4 regions of the Providencia sp. UF-183 genome follow, and region 1 is predicted to be linked to each of the others. Evidence: predicted binding sites of a transcription regulator. Region 1 holds the regulator's gene; each other region holds the start of a gene.
What was found. Region 1 encodes Fur, which represses iron uptake genes when iron is present. Its sites were predicted from a motif close to ATAATAATGAGAACNACTATCAA; they were not measured.
Positions count from the first base shown of each region.

Region 2: the regulator Fur is predicted to act here: its motif matches at 3,181-3,203, upstream of ygiD (4,5-DOPA-extradiol-dioxygenase).
Region 3: the regulator Fur is predicted to act here: its motif matches at 2,947-2,969, upstream of ftnA (non-heme ferritin).
Region 4: the regulator Fur is predicted to act here: its motif matches at 3,126-3,148, upstream of AC4IFT_RS10810 (TonB-dependent receptor domain-containing protein).

Region 1 is NZ_JBSICD010000008.1:189,509-194,474, reverse strand. Features, by position in the region: gene tnpA (IS200/IS605 family transposase) at 1-280, shown strand, start outside; gene ybfE (LexA regulated protein) at 528-821, shown strand; gene fldA (flavodoxin FldA) at 976-1,503, shown strand; gene fur (ferric iron uptake transcriptional regulator) at 1,770-2,219, shown strand; gene AC4IFT_RS10090 (bactofilin family protein) at 2,895-3,428, shown strand; gene chiP (chitoporin ChiP) at 3,633-4,966, opposite strand, start outside.
Region 2 is NZ_JBSICD010000011.1:18,532-23,497, forward strand. Features, by position in the region: gene AC4IFT_RS11780 (DUF1190 family protein) at 110-814, shown strand; gene AC4IFT_RS11785 (glutathionylspermidine synthase family protein) at 821-1,984, shown strand; gene ygiD (4,5-DOPA-extradiol-dioxygenase) at 2,287-3,111, opposite strand; gene ribB (3,4-dihydroxy-2-butanone-4-phosphate synthase) at 3,860-4,513, opposite strand; FMN riboswitch at 4,672-4,823, opposite strand.
Region 3 is NZ_JBSICD010000007.1:93,576-98,541, reverse strand. Features, by position in the region: gene AC4IFT_RS08675 (CoA pyrophosphatase) at 1-287, opposite strand, end outside; gene pabB (aminodeoxychorismate synthase component 1) at 271-1,650, opposite strand; gene AC4IFT_RS08665 (YoaH family protein) at 1,774-1,953, shown strand; gene yebF (protein YebF) at 2,146-2,511, shown strand; gene AC4IFT_RS08655 (DNA polymerase III subunit theta) at 2,573-2,803, opposite strand; gene ftnA (non-heme ferritin) at 3,098-3,601, shown strand; gene yobA (CopC domain-containing protein YobA) at 3,840-4,226, shown strand; gene copD (copper homeostasis membrane protein CopD) at 4,228-4,966, shown strand, end outside.
Region 4 is NZ_JBSICD010000009.1:137,954-142,919, reverse strand. Features, by position in the region: gene AC4IFT_RS10820 (efflux RND transporter permease subunit) at 1-1,822, opposite strand, end outside; gene AC4IFT_RS10815 (efflux RND transporter periplasmic adaptor subunit) at 1,819-2,901, opposite strand; gene AC4IFT_RS10810 (TonB-dependent receptor domain-containing protein) at 3,164-4,966, shown strand, end outside.

The DNA of each region.
Region 1 (4,966 bases):
ACGAGGCTACTTCTCCAGTGTTTGTGCCGATTTCGATGTTGAACTGGTTGAAATGGATGGTGAAGGTGATCATGTTCATTTATTGATTAATTATCCGCCAAAATTGGCGAGATCTAATCTGGTTAACAGCCTTAAAGGGGTATCGAGTCGATTACTTCGACGGGATCGCCCTGATATAGCACAACGTTATTACTACAAAGGAGTTTTGTGGACACCCAGTTATTTTGCTGGGAGTTGTGGGGGCGCACCAATATCCATTATCCGCCAGTACATTGAGTAACAGCAAACACCTAGTTAGTTTAAAACCCGCGCCTTATATCCTCGTCCTGAAGGACGAGGTTTTACGGCTCACTGGATAAGTGTTCAAAAAAGCATCACCTACATAGCAAGGGGTGCTTTTTTCTTAAAACCGCGCTTTTTTTCGCCAATCAAACCTATTCCCTCGCCTTGCAGCTATAGCACTAGGGGATTAGCTAGGGTATCATGGCGCGCTGAATTATTGGCACACCCTTTTAGCAGTTATAGACATGGCAAAAGAACAAACTGATCGTACTACTCTGGATTTGTTCGCTGAGGAACGAAGGCCTGGGCGACCTAAGACAAGCCCACTATCACGGGATGAACAATTAAGGATCAACAAACGCAATCAATTAAAACGCGATAAAGTGAATGGATTGCGCCGAGTTGAACTTAAACTAAACGAAGAAGCTGTTGCTGTACTGAATCAGTTAGCTGAAGAAAAAAATATAAGCCGTAGTGAATTAATAGAAGAAATTTTGATGTCACAACTTCAACAAGTTGATGAGACAATACTCAAGTAACGCTATCTTAGTAAATCACACAAATTTGACAGACTTATAAAAGTTTTTTCGCCAGAATAAGGCATAAAATTCTATTTATTTTCGTTCTAAATGAGTTCTAGAAGTTGAGACACTCCTTCTTTCTCTCTTAGAAAAACAAGAGGTTAATCAGTTTATGGCAGTCATCGGTATTTTCTTCGGAAGTGATACAGGTAACACAGAAAATATTGCCAAAATGATCCAAGAAAGATTAGGCAAAGACGTAGCAGAAGTTCATGACATTGCAAAATGCAGCAAAGAAGACATTGAAGCTTTTGACATTCTACTTCTTGGTATTCCAACTTGGTACTACGGCGAAGCACAATGTGATTGGGATGACTTTTTCCCAACATTAGAAGAAATTGATTTTGAAGGTAAACTCGTCGCTCTCTTTGGCTGTGGAGACCAAGAAGACTATGCAGAATACTTCTGTGATGCGATGGGGACTATTCGCGATATCATCGAACCAAGAGGTGCGGTGATTGTTGGGCACTGGCCAACCGAAGGCTACCACTTCGAAGTTTCAAAAGGTATGGCAGATGACAACCACTTTATCGGATTAGCGATTGATGAAGATCGCCAACCGGAGTTAACAGATGAACGAGTGGATGCATGGGTCAAACAAATCTCTGAAGAGATGTCATTAGCTGAAATTCTTGGCTAGTCGATTAAAAACAAGCGTTACTCTTGGCCGAATTCCTTTCCGCTCAAAATGCACCATCGCGGAACGGTCATTCGGTCTAAAATAATCGATTAAATATCCTAATTGGATAGACTTATAAGAGATTATCAAAATAATGAGACAATGCATGGTTTCTATTTTTATTTTCCATGCCTATAATTGTAAATCAGTTTAGAAGACAACTGGATTTATGTTAAAAATGTCTCATTATTGTTAAATTTATGATTTAAGATACAGGACAAACCCGCATGACAGACAACAATAAAGCATTGAAAAATGCTGGACTCAAAGTCACTCTTCCAAGACTTAAGATTTTGGAAGTACTTCAGGAGCCTGAGTGCCACCACGTCAGTGCGGAAGATCTCTATAAAAAGCTGATTGATATGGGCGAAGAGATCGGGCTAGCGACTGTATACCGTGTATTGAACCAGTTTGATGATGCAGGTATCGTTACGCGCCATAATTTCGAGGGTGGAAAATCCGTATTCGAATTAACTCAGCAGCATCACCATGACCACTTAATTTGCTTAGATTGTGGTAAAGTGATTGAGTTTACTGATGAATCGATTGAAACTCGCCAAAAAAATATCGCCGCACGTCACGGTATTAAGCTGTCTAACCACAGTTTGTACTTATATGGCCACTGCGCTGATGGTGATTGCCGCGATAACGCTGACGCACACGAAGCAAAAGAGTAATAAATTAATCACCATCATATTTTGATGGTGACCCATTCTTCAAAAGCCTGATAACCACCATTATCGGGCTTTTTTTATTGTATCCATCCACCGATAAATTAAGCATTCTCAGTGAGAATATCCATAATTTCTTTCATTTACTTTATATTTATCACTAAAATATGTCGTTAAGGTGAAATATTGAAGTGTTCTATAATAAGTTGCAATTCACTTCAAATCCTTTATATTGTTTGACGGATGAACACACCTTCTCTATTTGAGAATATTTACAATGATATCATAGTGATGCATAACGTTATCTAAAATATACCTTGCATCTTTTTTTCATATCACTGTCATATAGTTTATCTAATTAACGTCTAAAATAAGTTCAGTATATTGCTATATAGTTTTACTTTTTTTAATTTAACAAACAATTTAAGTGTAATAAAAAAGTTAAATTACAACTATATGATGTAATTTGTATATTTTTAGCTAGACTTATTTGGATTGTTCTCGTACTTCGTAAGAGATTAACTGATGAAAAAAACATATCTTTTTATTAATACTAGTTTTTTCTTCTGGTTTCTTACTTTAATAGGATGGTTTTTTCGTCATACAGCCATCACCTTATTTTCATTTGTATTATCAATTCTGTTCTTGATCTTATACTTCAATCAAAAAAAGGTAAGTAAAATGTTCACCAAAAGACAAAACAAACAAACCCCTGAAGAAACCCCTACCATTCGTGAACCTGAAATTACTTCTAAGATAGAAGAACACGTTACGATATCAACGCCAACCCTTAGTGAAGAAAAATCGAATACGATAATTTCGAGGGATGTGATGTTTGAAGGTAATATTACCTCTAATGAGCAGGTCCACATTTATGGCAAAGTCGTTGGTAACATTACAGGAAAAGATAATACCGTTAAAGTTATGCTAAATGGCCAAGTGACGGGTAATATTATTTGTAAAGAGTTGATTATTAATGGTCGAGTTGAAGGTGAATGCACCTCTGAATCCATTAGCATTGAAAATAACGGCGAAGTCCATGGAACGATTCACTACAGCAGTTTATCGATTAAAAAAGGTGGCATCCTTTCTGGACAAGCTAAAGTCAAAAATAGTGTTACTCATACAGATAAAGTCACGCAATTAAAAGATAAAGTAAAACATGATGTACCTATCATCAATAATGAAGGTGATAAAGGAATTGCTTCGTTATAAAAATTTGTTTTTCTGCACTAGGATAATGACTAAATAATAAAAATAAGGTGAATGTAATCCACCTTATTTTTAATTTTCAAACTCGCAATATAAGTATATTTTCTTATTTTATTAGGCCATTTGAAACTACGTATATATGCTATGTGTGTTTTAGTCGGTTACCATCATACTTATTTCAATGGTAACCACTATTTATTTAATTCATTAAAAAACCGTAAATGGCATCATCACCATAAACTTAATATCTTTTTCATCTTGGAAGATATTTCCATAACCACCACCATAGCTAGGAATATCGGTATGGTTATCATATTTGGTAAAGTGTAATTTAAAGAGCGTATCTTTTGCTCGACCAGTTTGAACGGTATATAGAATATCAAAGTTCCATGCACTTTCTTTTAAACGCACATCTTGGGCATATTGGGTATTTGTGCTTGGCTTTGCATCCCAACCATAAATATAGGATGTACCCACTTTCCAGCCTGCGAGATCCCAATTTTTAAGGTCGTACATCACACCTGCATATAATGCTTTTTCATTGTTGGCGTTCCAGTCTGAACGACCATCCCACCAAATATCCATACGCCCATTGGATGTCGCCCAGCCCGGCGTCATGCGTTGCAAGAAGTAGCCTTGATTACCTTCCGCTTTAACATAGGTTCCCTCAACTTTAAAATCAAACTGTTCATAGGTATAGCCTAATGTCATCGCTTGCAACCATGCTAAGCCATCATAAACGTCATTGACACCGCCATCAGAAACTTTATCTTTAGAACCATAAAATTGATATGAGAGACGCAAATCGCGTTCAGCAACAGGCACGGCATACGAAACTTTAGCAAAATACTGATCCATATAGTCTTTTGCTTGACCATAAGCCCCTTCTAGCACTAAGTTATTTTTAAAATCATATTTAAACCCAATGGAATGCAAATAGCTGATCCCAGTTTTGCCATCGGCTTCACGGAAATCATACATTGAGCGATACCATGGTGCTTTATAACGGTCTGTCCACATATAGGACATGCTTAACTCACCATTTTGCTCAAAATCAAATACACCACCGACTTCCAAACCACGATAAGTCCCCGGCATGTAACTCCAGTGTGAAGCTAATAATGTTTGCCCAGTAGGTTGAATATACCCCCCTCTTCCCCAGAAAGGACCATATTTTAATTTCGCCGCCGCTTTATAAAACGTTACACCACTACGGTCGCCAGTCCATTTTTCATCCCAACGTGATTTGGCGTCACTAAAACCAATTTCATTGGGTGCAGCAGGGCCACTGTTTGATAATTCGATCGCGGTAAAACCCGCTAAATCCAAACCGATAACATCTTGAAAATAGCCAGATGAAAAGTCTAGGCTGGCATTGAATGTGGAGTGTTTAAGATTATCTGCATACTTTTTATATTTATCGCTATTTGGGTCTAAATCCTTACGAGAACGATCCCTTTGCCAGTAATAAAGTCCACCTGTGAGTTTTGAATCTTCAAGGAATTGTTCTGCGTGAGTCATTGGCTGATACGCGATAGGCA
Region 2 (4,966 bases), on a different contig from region 1:
AATTTCAATCTATTTCTGCCATATTTCTGCTTTAATTTTCGGCGTTTATCCCCTATCCTAGAGGTAACTTATAAAACATCTTACTTAAATCTTATTCAGGGTAATTACCATGACCATGAAGCGTACCAAAGATATTAATCAAAACGCCTTCCGCAAGTCTTGGCGTTCATACCGTTTAGCGCCTGTCGCAGTCGCTGTTAGTGCGGTATTTATGCTTTCTGCCTGTGAAGAAAGCGATGAAACGGTATCTCTGTATACCAATGCACAAGATTGTAGCCAAGCAAATCCATCTCAAGCGGATCAATGTACTCTCGCTTACAACAATGCATTACAAGAAGCCGCAAAAACTGCGCCTAAATACGCAACGCAAGCTGACTGTATTGCTGAATTTGGTGAGTCTATGTGTACTCAAGCCCCTGCTCAAGCGGGTCTTGCAGGAACGAGCTCAACCAATGGCGAGCAAACCGCACAAGCACAAAGCAGCGGCGGCAGCATGTGGATGCCACTCATGATGGGTTATATGATGGGTCGAATGATGGGCGGTAGCGCAGCATCTCAGCCACTGTTTAGCTCAAAAAATCCGGCAAGCCCAGCGAACGGTAAATTTGTCGATGCATCAGGTAAAAGCTATGGCCCTGCAGTTGCGGGCGGCCGTTCAATGAGCGTACCAAAAACGGCAATGGCACCTAAGCCACCGACCACATCAACCGTGACGCGTGGTGGTTTTGGTGACACAGTTAATAAACAAGCAATGGCACAACGTTCCTCTTCATCTGCAAAATCAACGTCTTCTTCCCGTTCAATGGGTGGTTGATCTGTAATGAAACGAGTTCCTATTGTTGAGCGCCCAAATTGGCGCGAGAAAGCCTCTGAGTTTGGCTTTGAATTTCACACCATGTACGGCGAGCCGTACTGGTCTGAAGATGCTTATTATCAATTCACTCTGGCACAAATCGACGAAATCGAAGATGCAACCGCTGAACTGCATCAAATGTGCCTAAAAGTGGTTGAACGTGTTATTGAAAGTGACGAATTACTGGCACGCTTTCAAATTCCTAAACACTGCTGGGAATTTGTCCGTAGCTCGTGGAAAAGCGAACAGCCTTCATTATATTCAAGGCTCGATCTTGCCTACGATGGCGTCAACCCACCGAAGTTACTGGAAAATAACGCCGATACGCCAACATCTTTATATGAATCCGCATTTTTCCAATGGATCTGGTTAGAAGATCAAATTGAAGCGGGCAAGCTGCCTGAAAATGCGGATCAGTTTAACAGCATTCAAGAACAGTTGATCGAACGTTTTACTCAACTTAAAGATCAATACGGTTTCCGTCTGCTGCACATGTCTTGCTGCCGTGATACGGAAGAAGACCGTGGTACAGTGCAATATTTACAAGACTGTGCCAATGAAGCGGGCGTTGCTACCGAGTTCTTATATATTGATGAAATCGGTTTAGGTGAAAGAGGCGAATTCACAGATACACAAGATCAGGTTATCAGTAATCTGTTTAAGCTGTATCCATGGGAGTTTATGCTACGTGAAATTTTCTCTACCAAGCTGCAAGATGCTGGTGTTCGCTGGTTAGAACCTGCCTGGAAGAGCATTATTTCGAACAAAGCATTGCTCCCGATGTTATGGGAAATGTTCCCTGATCATCCAAACTTGCTTCCTGCTTATTTTGCCGATGGCAAAACGCAGCCTGAGCTCGATAAGTATGTGATTAAACCTTTATTTTCCCGTGAAGGTGCCAACATCCGTATTATTGAAAATGGCAAAGAAATTGCCGCTGCGGATGGCCCATACGGCGAAGAAGGTATGATTATTCAACAATTCCACCCACTACCCCAATTTGAAGGTAGTTATACCTTAGTCGGGAGCTGGCTGGTGAATGATCAACCTGCGGGAATTTGTATTCGTGAAGATAAAGAACTGATCACTCAAGATCTGTCTCGTTTCTATCCACATACAATCATCGACTGATCAATAACTCGATCACAAAAGCCCAAGCAATTAATTTTGTTTGGGCTTTTTTATGCCTTAAAAAATATGACAACCTAAAATATCTATGCGATTGGCTCGAAATACAAAGATAAAACACCTCTAAACACAATGAAGGCATTCCTCTAAATACAACGAAAATATTCCTCTAAATAGTTCGAGTTAGCGCAAGGCGGCAAAACAAAGCTATCCCTAGGAGCATACATAAGTATGTGACTAGGGTAGCGGCGTGAAGCCAACGCAGTGATTACTCGAAATATGACGAGGAAGAGCCAACGCAGTGATCACTTGAAACATGACGAGGAAGAGCCGACGATGACTGACATCATACTCAACGACGCCGACACAATTCCTTCAATCGGTGTGCATATCTCTTCTTCACCATCCCAAGCTCCTAAAATGGGTAAAATAGGCAGGTAATGTTCTGCCGATGGGTTGGATAATTTGCCATCTTCCCTTTCTAGCCCTTTAGTGAGCGGGTGTGGGAGAGCTTTACTTTGCAAGTTATCGTAGACAAATTGTTCAAAAGACAAAGCCCATGGATAAGGCTCTGCTTGTGCATTTTGCCAATTCATCGCACGCAGATTATGCACCACATTCCCACTGCCCATGATAAGCACGCCTTGCTCTCTGAGAACTGACAACTTTTTGCCTAACTCATAATGCCAAGTCGCAGGTTTTGTGCCATCAATGCTTAGTTGGATCACCGGAATATCCGCTTCTGGATACATGCGCACTAAAATTTCCCATGTCCCGTGGTCAAGCCCCCACTCTTCCTTATCAAGGTAAATAGGTTCTGGTGCTAATAAATCGGCAACCTGCTGAGCAAGTTCTGGTGAACCTGGTGCTGGGTATTCAATTTGGTATAACGCGTCTGGAAACCCGCCAAAATCATGGATCGTTTTAGGTTTTAACATCGAGGTCACCGCCGTACCACGAGTATACCAGTGCGCTGAAATCACCAATATCGCATTTGGACGGGGTAAGGTTTTGCCGAGCTGCTCCCACGCTTTGGTATAAGGATTGTCCTCGATAGCATTCATTGGGCTACCGTGGCCTATAAAAATCGCGGGGATCTTGTTATTTACGACTGAAGTATTTACCGACATGATGATTTCAACTCCAACTCAATTAGTTTCTACTTACAGCATACGCTTTTGTGCAAAAAACACAGTGGCCTAATTATGAGTATGATCATCAAAAAAATTGAAAAGGCCACGAGGTGTGCAACTCAGTGGCCTTAATAATATTCTATATGCTTAACGTATTATCAATAACTTAAATAACTCCGGTCAAATTAGCCATTTATATTTAAGTTTAAAAAAACGAGCGCCTTCTCAAAATACGACAAGAACATTCCTCTAAATAGTTCGAGTTAGCGCAAGGCGGCAAAACAAAGCTATCCCTAGGAGCATACATAAGTATGTGACTAGGGTAGCGGCGTGAAGCCAACGCAGTGATCACTCGAAATATGACGAGGATATTCCTCTAAATAGTTCGCGTTGTGACTAGGCGGCAAACGAAGTCATTCTTAGGAGCATACACCAGTATGTGACTAAGATGGCTAAGAGAAGCCAACACCGCCACCGCTTGAAATACGACGAAGACATCCTCTAAATAGTTCGCGTTGTGGCTAGGCGGCAAACGAAGTCATTCTTAGGAGCATACACCAGTATGTGACTAAGATGGCTAAGAGAAGCCAACAACGCCACCGCTTGAAATACGACGAAGACATCCTCTAAATAGTTCGCGTTGTGGCTAGGCGGCAAACGAAGCCATTCTTAGGAGCATACATAAGTATGTGACTAAGATGGCTAAGAGAAGCCAACACCGCCACAGCGCGAAATATGACGAGGATCAGCTCGCTTTCTTTTCAAGCTGCAAACGATATTGAACTAAATCCTCGATAGTCACTACCGTCAGACCATGTTGCTTACCGAATGCCGCCACATCTGGTGTACGAGCCATTGAGCCATCATCGTTGGTCAATTCACATAATACACCTGCTGGTTTAAACCCTGCTAAAGACGCTAAATCGATAGAGGCTTCTGTATGACCACGACGTGCTAATACACCGCCTTCGCGACCTCGCAATGGGAAAACGTGGCCTGGGTGGTTTAGGTCTGCTGGCACTGCGTTATCGGCAATCGCTGCACGAATAGTTGTAATACGGTCTGCGGCTGAAACACCTGTCGTGACACCGTTTGCTGCTTCAATCGTCACGGTAAAGCCCGTTTGATTTTGGCTGGTGTTATTTTCCACCATCATTGGCAGTTCCAGTTTTTTACGACACTCTTCAGTGATACACAAGCACACAATGCCGCTGCTGTAGCGAATGGTAAATGCCATTTGCTCTGCGGTCATGGTTTCTGCTGCAAAAACTAAATCGCCTTCGTTCTCACGATCTTCATCGTCCAGAACAAGAACACCTTGGCCTTGACGTAAGGCTTCGAGAGCTTTTTCAACACGTTCGATTGGATTACCGAATTCGGAAAGTAGCGTATGATCCATGGTAAAAACCTCTTAAATAGTTATTAACTAGTTACCAGAATCAAGGCAGTCTTAGGATTACGAGAAATGATGAATAAATAAATTGCCCATAAGTGGCAACCTACCCATTCAGGTATGCAGAACATGATTGTGCATTACGGCACAAATATGCAGATACAGTTAATTCTCTCCCATCCGGACTATAACCGTCGGCTCCAGATTCACACTGGATCTGCTGACCTTTATCACCAAAATGATAAAGCGCTCGCGGGCTTCATGCGCGTTGCATGTTACCGCCGGTGGGGACTTTCACCCCGCCCTGAGATAAACGCAATTAATATAACGCCAATAATTCTACTACGCAACGATGCTTTTCAAAATTGGCGAGCCTCTCACACTTTTGGTCAAAAAACATGAATAAAAACCTAGAGTTATCAGGGGTAATTAAAAATACAGAAATCACTGTTTGCCCAT
Region 3 (4,966 bases), on a different contig from region 1:
CCCAGCACCTTCACTTTTTCAGGTGGGATGGCGACTTCTTCAAAAGTTTCACGCAGCGCAGTGTGAATTAATGAACCATCTTCGGGATCTTTTGCTCCACCCGGAAAGGCCACTTGCCCTGCATGAGAACGTAAAAATGGGGAGCGCTGGGTTAGCAGCAGCGTTGGGTTAGGTTTATTAATAATCGGTAATAAAACCGCAGCCGATTTCCCCGTCTGGCGCTGTGCCTGACGGGTTGCCGGTAAAGTAAACTGAAAACGGTTGATAAAGTTATTCAGCTCGGTCATCCGAATTTAACGCTCCTAATAAAGGTAGAATAAGGCTCAATTTGTCGAAAGTTTCTTGGTATTCTTTATCCGCTTGGCTATCTGCCACAATACCACCGCCTGCCCAACAGTAAATCTGTTTTTTATAGGTCAATAAAGTTCGGATAGAAATGTTAGTGTCCATATTGCCACAAAAACTAATATAGCCTATTGCACCACAATATCCATGTCGGCGATGAGGTTCTAATTCTTCAATAATTTCCATCGCACGAATTTTTGGCGCCCCTGTAATGGACCCACCAGGGAAGCAAGCTTGCAATAAATCGGTGGCTTGGTAAGGGCTGTCTAATCTTGCCGTGATAGTGCTGACCAAGTGGTGAACGGCGGGGAATGGTTCAACCACAAACAATTCTGGCACCTTAACCGTTCCCGGTTTAGCAACACGGCCGATATCATTGCGCAATAAATCGACAATCATTAGGTTTTCTGCACGGTCTTTAGGGGAGTTAGCCAGTTTATCAGCTTGCGCTAAATCTTCTTGCTTATCCTCTAAACGCGGAAGTGTGCCTTTAATCGGGCGTGTTTGGATATCGCCGTCTTGTAACAAAATAAAGCGTTCAGGAGAAATGCTAATCACAGCATTTTCCGGTAGACGTATAAAGGAAGAGAATGGGGCGCCATTCGTTTCAAGTAATGCTAGGAACGCATTCCATTCATCTCCTTTATATTTGGCTTTAAAGCGCTGCGCCAGATTAATTTGATAACAGTCGCCATTACGCAAATATTCATGAATACGTGCAATATTTTGCTGGTACTCATCTTCAGTCATATTGGAGTGCCAAGGTGTATTGAGCTTAAACTTATTTTTGCGTGGCGTTTTCTGGCTTTGCAGCCAAGTTAAACGCGCCTCGGCATCTTCATGGCTAATTAATGTGACGGTTTTGTCTTGGTGATCAACAATCAGCGCCCATAAATAGATACCTACGGCCATATCGGGAAATGTTAATTCAGTTTTCGCGATTTCAGGGATTATTTCAATACGGCGTCCAAGGTCATAGCTCCAAATACCGAGAGCGCCACCATTAAATGGCAATGTGTTATCCAATATTTGGTTTGCATGGTGCTTATCAAGTTGTGCTTGAAGCAGGGCGAATGGTGATGCTTCAGAAATAATAGGTTCTTGATTCTGTTCAGTAATTGTTGTCTGTGTCTGATAAGTTATGAGTGTTGTAATGGGATCAGCTACAATAATATCAAACCGGTTATGTGAGTGTTTCGCATTGCCTGAATGCAGTAGCATCGCCCAAGGTTGGTGAGCGAGGGGCGTAAAATAATCAATTGCCGCAGTTGGGCTATAAGGTAACTGAATTTTATTAATAATCATGGTGATAAGTTTACTTTTTCGCAAGTGATTCTAGCTGACTAACAGATACTCTTATCTTAATAATCGAAGAGATGTTAAAATCTTAATTATTGATTTTAGTCTTTTATGAATGAGGTTTAAACCATGTTATCAGGGATCCCTGCACTTAATCATGAAGAACAGCAAGAAGCGGTAGAAAAAATTCACCAATTAATGGCTGACGGTATGAGTAGTGGCGAAGCTATTGCACTCGTTGCACAAGAAATTCGTGAGAAACATCAAGGCAAAGAGCAAATACATGTTCGTTTTGACGATGAAAATTAATAATAAGTAAACATACTATTAACATCCATACATGAATCTGATAGATTAATATTAGTTAAGTCATTCTGTTTATCAATGTCGTTAGAAAATAACTTACAGATAACGCGCAAATTTAACACCTTCTTATAGGCTTAAATAGGCAGCAAAACTAATCAAAAATCTTTACCTAACAATTAGGTATCGGGGGAGAGTATGGAAGCGAATAAAAAAATTGCTATTGCTTTAGGGACGTGCGCTCTTGTTTTTAGTTCTTTCGCACTAAGTGTTAACAAGGATGAAGGTAAGGCTGCACCGTTTGTGAGCTGTGGTGCACTAACTGAGCCACAAATTGCGGCTCAGGTTAAAAGTGATTTTATGCATAATCGTTTACCGCGCTGGACAGAAGAAAAAGCCGCATTAGGTAAAAAAGCTGTCGCTTGGGTTAATGATAATGAGGTTACGAAGACAGATACAGGATATACCATCCCGTTAGTCGTTCGAGGTTCAAAATCTGATCTGCATTATTCTGTTTCAGTGGATTGTCAAAATAATACTGTAACGTATAACACGTCTAAATAATTCAGCAGTATTCAGCTGTTTGCATTGAAAAATTGAAAAGAGGGTTATCCCCTCTTTTTTCTTAACGATTTCTCGGTTCGTACGGTAACCGTGAGAAATTTTGTGATAACTGACGGTAATAAACCAGCCGTTCTCTAAAATACTCCCTCAAATGTTCGGGTTGCTCCCGCTCAACAGCATCGGCAAGAATGGCGATGTTATAGCGTTCTTTGAATGCAACGCCAGATGCCAATAAGTCAACGTTAACTTTATCCATTTCATCTTTGGGTAATAAAGCAAGATTGTGGCTCATATTAATTCTCTATCACATAATGGAACTTAGGAATATTGTAGCGATTAAATGAGAAGAAGTCTCAATTCTTTATCGAAAAGAACGTGAAAATATAACTAAAATAATATAGTTTTATATTTAATTAATAACTTTGAAAACAGTGAAAGATAATGAGATTGATTATTATTGTTTTTAACAAAAGTTATTAATAATCAGTAAATTGGATTTTTTTGTTTTCAGAATGTTTTGGGGTTTTAATTATTGTAATACTGTGCATAATAGCTTCAGGAATATTTAAACATTAAGGTAAAAAATATGTTAACTACTGATATGGTCAAAAAATTAAACGAACAATTAAATCTTGAGTTTTACTCTGCGAACCTTTATTTGCAAATGAGTGCGTGGTGTAGCGATAAAGGCTACGAAGGCGCGGCTGCTTTTTTAAAAGCACATTCTCAAGAAGAAATGGAACATATGCAGCGTTTGTTTGATTACCTTAGCGATACAGGGGCTCTGCCACTATTAGGTCAAATTGCGGCACCACCTGTTGATTTTAAATCTATTTCAGATGTTTTTAATCAAACGTATGAGCACGAGCAATTAATTACGCGTGAAATTAACAAACTAGCGCACTTAGCGATGACAACACAAGATTACTCAACGTTCAACTTCCTACAATGGTACGTTGCTGAGCAGCACGAAGAAGAGAAATTATTTAAATCTGTGTTGGATAAACTGGACATGGTGGGTGAGTCTGGTAAAGCGCTATTCTTACTGGATAAAGATTTAAAAAACCTGTCATCAACAGCGCACATTTAATTTTGTGTTGTGAATAGGTCATTACTAAAACGTAATCTCTCTATTTGATGTATAAAAACCGTAATAGGCTTATGGACAAAAGTGGTTAATTTCAATGTTCATAAGCCTTTTTCTTTTCATTTTGTGTGAATACTCACAGGATGAGCCCCTAAATCCCGTTTTTAAGCGGCACAAACCGTTTTTTTCCGTATAATGATTGGCAAATATTCTAAATTCACCTGCAAATTAAGAGGTTACTATGCCAATTACCCATATTAAATCTTCATGGCGCAAATTAAGTGCAATTGCTGTTCTTTTCTTAGGGATGTCTTTCCAACAAGCTTTTGCCCATGCTCATTTAAAAGACCAACTTCCAGCGGAAGGCGCTGCGGTTGAGCAAACACCTGAGTCAATCACGTTAAATTTTTCTGAAGGCATTGAGGTTAACTTTACAAAGGTGTCTATCATTGGCCCTGAAAAAAACATTATCAAAACAGGGAAAGCAGCGTTAGACCCTAACAATGACACTAAAGTGATTGTGCCAGTTGAAGATAAACTGACTTCAGGCAAATACGATGTTAACTGGAGTGTTGTTTCTGTTGATGGTCACAAAACCAAAGGGACCTATAGCTTTACAGTGAAATAATATGTCACTTGAAGCGTTTTATACCTTAATTCGTTTTATTCATTTTATCGCTGCAATATTGATGTGTGGAATGTCAATATTTGCGGCGTTGCTCAGTTGCGGGCAATTTAGCTATTTAATTAGTCGTTATTTGAATAAAGGGATTAACTTCTGTGCTGTTATCACCATTGTGACCTCTTTTGGCTGGATGCTAGCACAAGCGGGTTTAATGGGCGATGGCTGGGAGGACGCGACGGATTGGGATATTTGGCAGGGTGTGCTCGGGACATCATTTGGCCAAATTTGGCGTTGGGAACTTCTATTCTCGGTGATTTTATTGGTGGTTTTGCTTGTTAAATCCATCAAGATCCGCCTGCACCTTATTTTAATTCTATCTATTATTCTTCTTGGGTTACACGCACTTATCGGCCATGCTGCGATGCAAGATGGCATTACTGGTGCGCTTTATCGCTTTAATCAATTTGTTCATCTTATTAGTTCAGCCTATTGGTTTGGGGGCTTATGGCCATTTTTAATCTGCATACAGTTTTTGCGTAATAAACGTGAACTTGTCGCAGGAATGGATGCACAAATTATTAAGACAATGAAGCGGTTCTCGCGTTATGGGCACGTCGCAGTCGTTTTGGTGGTCATCACTGGTGTTATTAGCGCAATAAGCATCTTACCACAATGGCCGATGGTCTATTCAGGTTCAGAATATCAATCGCTGCTTTGGTTTAAGATTATATTGGTCATGGGAA
Region 4 (4,966 bases), on a different contig from region 1:
CACCTTTGTGTTGAGCAACCCCCTCAGAGTCGTCCGCAATCCCAGCAACCGTATACGTCGAAAGAATTTCAGGCCTATCTTTTAACTGTTTTGTTATTTCATTCATTTTTTGCTGCGTTTGCTCAACAGGCGTACCCGGTGGCAGCTCAATATTAATTTGGCTGATACTGATATCACCATCAGGCATAAAACCGACGGGTAACAAGCTGGCCACCGCCACAGAGCCGATTAAAAAGCTCCCCGCCAATGCAGACGCTAATTTTCGGTGCGTTAACGTGAGTAATAAAAACCGCGTATAACGCGCTATCCAGTTAGGGATTTTCGCACCATCGTGCACCCCCTTTTGTGGTAACAACACATAAGCGGCCATTAATGGCGTCACCAAGCGAGCAACTAGCAATGAAGAGAGCACTGCTGCTGACACTGTCACACCAAATGGCACGAAATACTGCCCTACAAAGCCCCCAATAAAACTGACAGGCAAGAACACCGCCACAATGGTCAATGTGATTGCGACAATCGCAAAACCGATAGCATCAGACGCTTTTAGTGCCGCTAAATAGGGGCGCTCGCCACGCTCGATATACTTTTGAATATTTTCAATTTCAACAATGGCATCATCTACCAATATCCCAATAACCAATGTCAAAGCTAGCAACGTAATACTGTTCAAGCTGTAATCAAACAGCGCCAATACAAAAAAGGTCGGCAAAATCGATAATGGTAATGCCACTGCCGCCACCAACGTTGCACGCCAGCTTTTCAAAAAGAAAAAGACGATAATGACGGTGAGAAACGCCCCTTCTAATAAGGTCTGAATGGTTAAAAAGAAGCTCGATTCCGTGTATTTAACTGTTGAGGAAATCAGGCGGATATCAATATCTGGATTCGCTTTTTGTAATTTTTCGACCGCTTCAGCAACGCCTTGCCCTACTTTGGTATCACTGGAGCCTTTGGCGCGATAAACCGCAAAACCGACCACATCCTGACCATTAAACTGCGAAATAGATTTCACATTCTTATGGCCATCATAAATATTGGCAATTTCACCCAACCGTACCGATTGCTGGTTATCAACGGGTAACATGATGTTTTTTATCTCATCCGCGGTCGATTTTTCACCTAATACACGGATGGTATGCTGCAACGAATTATATTTTGAGTTACCACCTGCCGAGTTCTGGTGATTATTTTTCAGTAATTCATTAATACTGGCTATGGAGATTTGCATCGCAGCCAATTTATTTGCATCAGGCTCGATGCGGATCACGCGTTCGGTATCCCCTAAGCGACTGACTTTTTGCACCCCCGGCACTGTGATCAATTGCTTACTGACCGTATCATCCACAAACCAAGACAAATCCGCGAGAGATTCAGTTTCCGACGAAACGGCATAACGTAGAATAGCCCCACCCTCGACATCGACGCGGTTAATCAATGGCTCATCTATTGTTTGGGGTAGCTCTCCACGGATTTGCCCCATTTTTTCACGTACATCATTGGTCGCAACGTGGGCATCAACACTGAGGTCAAACTCAATGGTGGTGCTCGATGCCCCTTCGCTAATAGAAGAGGTAATATGGCGAATACCCGGTATGCCAGACACCGCACGCTCCACCCGCTTGGTGACTGCATTTTCCAGCTCTGTTGGCGATGAACCATCTTGGGTCACAGTAATCGTCACGATCGGGAACGTCACTACGGGGTTGGCAGTTACAGGTAATTGATTAAATGAAAATAACCCCGCAATCGTTAATGCTAAAAACATCACTATTGTGGGGATAGGCCGTGTGATGGCCCAAGAAGATAACTGTAATTTCATTGGCTATCCTTCACAGGCACAACAGTGTCATCATCCGATAAAAAAGCTTGTGCATAAGCCACGACCTCTAAACTTGGCGCTAATGGTGTTAACACTTCCACTCGTCCTTGCTGAATTTTGCCAATTTGTATTTTTTGTTTCGCCACTTTGCCGTCTGTCACGGTAAAAATAAAACGCTCACCATTGGGTTCTGTACGAATGGCACTATAAGGTAGCGATAGCTGTTCGCGCGGTGAATTGCTGTACGCCATGGTGCCTGTTTCACCTAGACGCACGTGTTTGGTTGGCTCAGTCAGCGCCACACGGATTTTTCCAAGTTGGGTTAATGCATCTATTTTTGGCGACAAATAACGTAATTTCCCCGATGTTGATTGATTTTCATCAAGGTTAATCACGACGGGATTACTGCCCACAATGCGAGAAAGCTCGGAAGGGTGTGCCTGCGCTTCAAATTCCAATTCATTATTTTCAATCAGCTTAAATAACAAGCTGTTATCTGACAGCGTGCCATTCATCGCATGACGCTCACTGATCACCCCCGAAACAGGCGCAATAATTTTCGATTTGTCTTCTTGGCTTTGTTCACGCATTAATTGGGCTTTGAGTTGGCGCAGTTCCGCACGGCTTGCTGTTAACAATGCACTCTGTGCGGCCGCTTCTGATTTGGCTTTACCAAATTCATTCGCCGAAATCACCCCTGTTTTTGCCAGCGGTGATAAACGTTGCAGTTCTTGTTGCGATTGGGCGCTGAGCGCTTCTTGTTGCTTAATGTATGCGGCAGCTTTATCAATTTCTGCTTTTAATTGATTAACCCCTGCACTTTGGATGGGTGATTCCAACGTCGCAAGCAATTGCCCTTTTTCAACCCATTCCCCTTCTTCCACAAACACTGCGGTGACCATTTGCTGTTGCAGTGGAGAACCAATCGAAATTTCGTTTTTTGCCACAAATTTGCCCGGAATGCTGACGACATCAACCGCCATCACATTTTTTGGGTTTGTGACGCTTAAACGAATTTCCTCTGCCTGTGTGTTCAAGCAAATGAAAAATAATGAAATGGCTAAAAAGATGTGTTTCATAAGTCATAAAATTCCCGAGTAGACGCTCGCGCTACTGTAATTTCGCTTAACCACAAACTCCATAAACCAAAGTTAAACCTTAATTTTTCGTTAAGCTTGGTAAAAACCAGCAAGTCCATTTTTGCTATAGGGGAAAATTATTAACTGAGATCAAATATTGACCATAAATTAGCTCGCCAATCATTTATTTCCGATATGTTTTAGTGATAGTATTCGCAAACAATATAATTATCATTCTCATTTCTATTTGCTAGGGATTACTATGACTACGCAACATCACTACACACTTGTCGCCGCAGGTATTTGCGCGGCTTTGACTTCATTTAGTACGACAGCAGCAGAAGATTCAGACAAACTTATCGTCACCGCATCGGGTTATTCACAACAATTACGCGATGCCCCTGCCAGTATCACGGTGATCACCGCCGAACAGTTACAAAATAAACCTGTGCGCGACCTTGCTGATGCGGTTAAAGACGTAGAAGGTGTCAGCATTGTAGGTTCAGCCAATAAACAAGATATTAATATCCGTGGCTTACCCGGTGAGTACACCTTAATACTGGTTGATGGACGTCGCCAAAATAGCCGTGAATCACGCCCAAATGGCAGCGGCGGTTTTGAAGCGGGCTTTATGCCGCCCGTCGAAGCCATTGAACGCATTGAAGTAATCCGTGGACCAATGTCTTCCCTGTATGGTTCAGATGCAATGGGTGGTGTTATCAATATCATCACTAAAAAAACCACCAATGAGTGGCACGGCAGCGTAACCACAGGCGCGATTATCCAAGAAAACAGTGATAGCGGTAATTCCACCGACGGTAACTTCTATCTGTCAGGCCCATTAGTTAAAGATAAATTAGGCTTGCAGTTATACGGTGGTGGTGATTATCGTCAGGAAGATAAGATAGCGGATGGCCATCATAAAAAGGACAATAAAAGCCTCACGGCTAAGTTGACCTTTACCCCAATGGAAAACCAAACGTTCTTATTAGAAGCCGGCAGAACCACACAAGAACGAGAAGAAAAACCGGGTAATTCCCTTGCGCCAACTAGCGAATTTAATGGTAAGCCAAGAGCAAATAAACACTCAGAAATCCACAATGACCGTAACCATTTTGCATTAACCTATAAAGGGGACTGGGATTCATTTAATACTGAACTAAGTGTTTACCAAGAAAATACGAAAAAAAGAACCAAAACAGACATTACAGACCCAGCGACTAAGATCACTGAATATCGTTACGAGGATCGCGTACCTGAAATTACCAATACCGTTGTTGATGGAAAAATTGTCGCATTTTTACCTGACAATATTTTAACTGTTGGTGGTCAATTTCAACATGCTAAATTAAAAGATACTTCATCAACAGGCGCTTCAACAACTGAAAATGCCAAACTAACCGCGGAACAACACGCTTTCTTCTTAGAGAATGAATTTACTGCGACAGAGAACCTAATATTGACAGGTGGACTACGTTTAGACCACCATGAATTTTATGGTGACCACTGGAACCCTCGCGGTTATGCGGTTTATTACCTGACAGATGAAATCACTATTAAGGGGGGTGTGTCTTCAGCATTCCGTGCACCAACATTACGTGAAATCAGCCCTAATTATGGAACGTCTACTGAAAAAGGCTTAGGTATCATTCATGGTAACCCTGATCTAAAACCTGAAAAAAGCGTTAGTGAAGAAATCAGCATTGCCTATAACCATGAGTCCGGCTTTGATGCGAGCTTAACGTTCTTTAATACAGATTTTAAAAATAAATTAACCAGTTATTACACTGGCGGAAATGACCCACTGACTGGCTTAAAACTGTATACCTATGACAATGTTGGTAAAGCCAATATTAAAGGAGTTGAAGTCGCAACAGGTATTCCAATTGCAGAAGATTGGAAGCTCAGCTTGAACTATACCTATACCGACTCAGAACGTAAAAGTGATGATGAAAAGCTAACTAGTGGACAATCCTTAAAAGGCTATGCTTTGGATAAAACACCAAAACACTTAGCCAATGCGAAATTAGATTGGAATTATAATGAAGACTTAACCCTGTATACT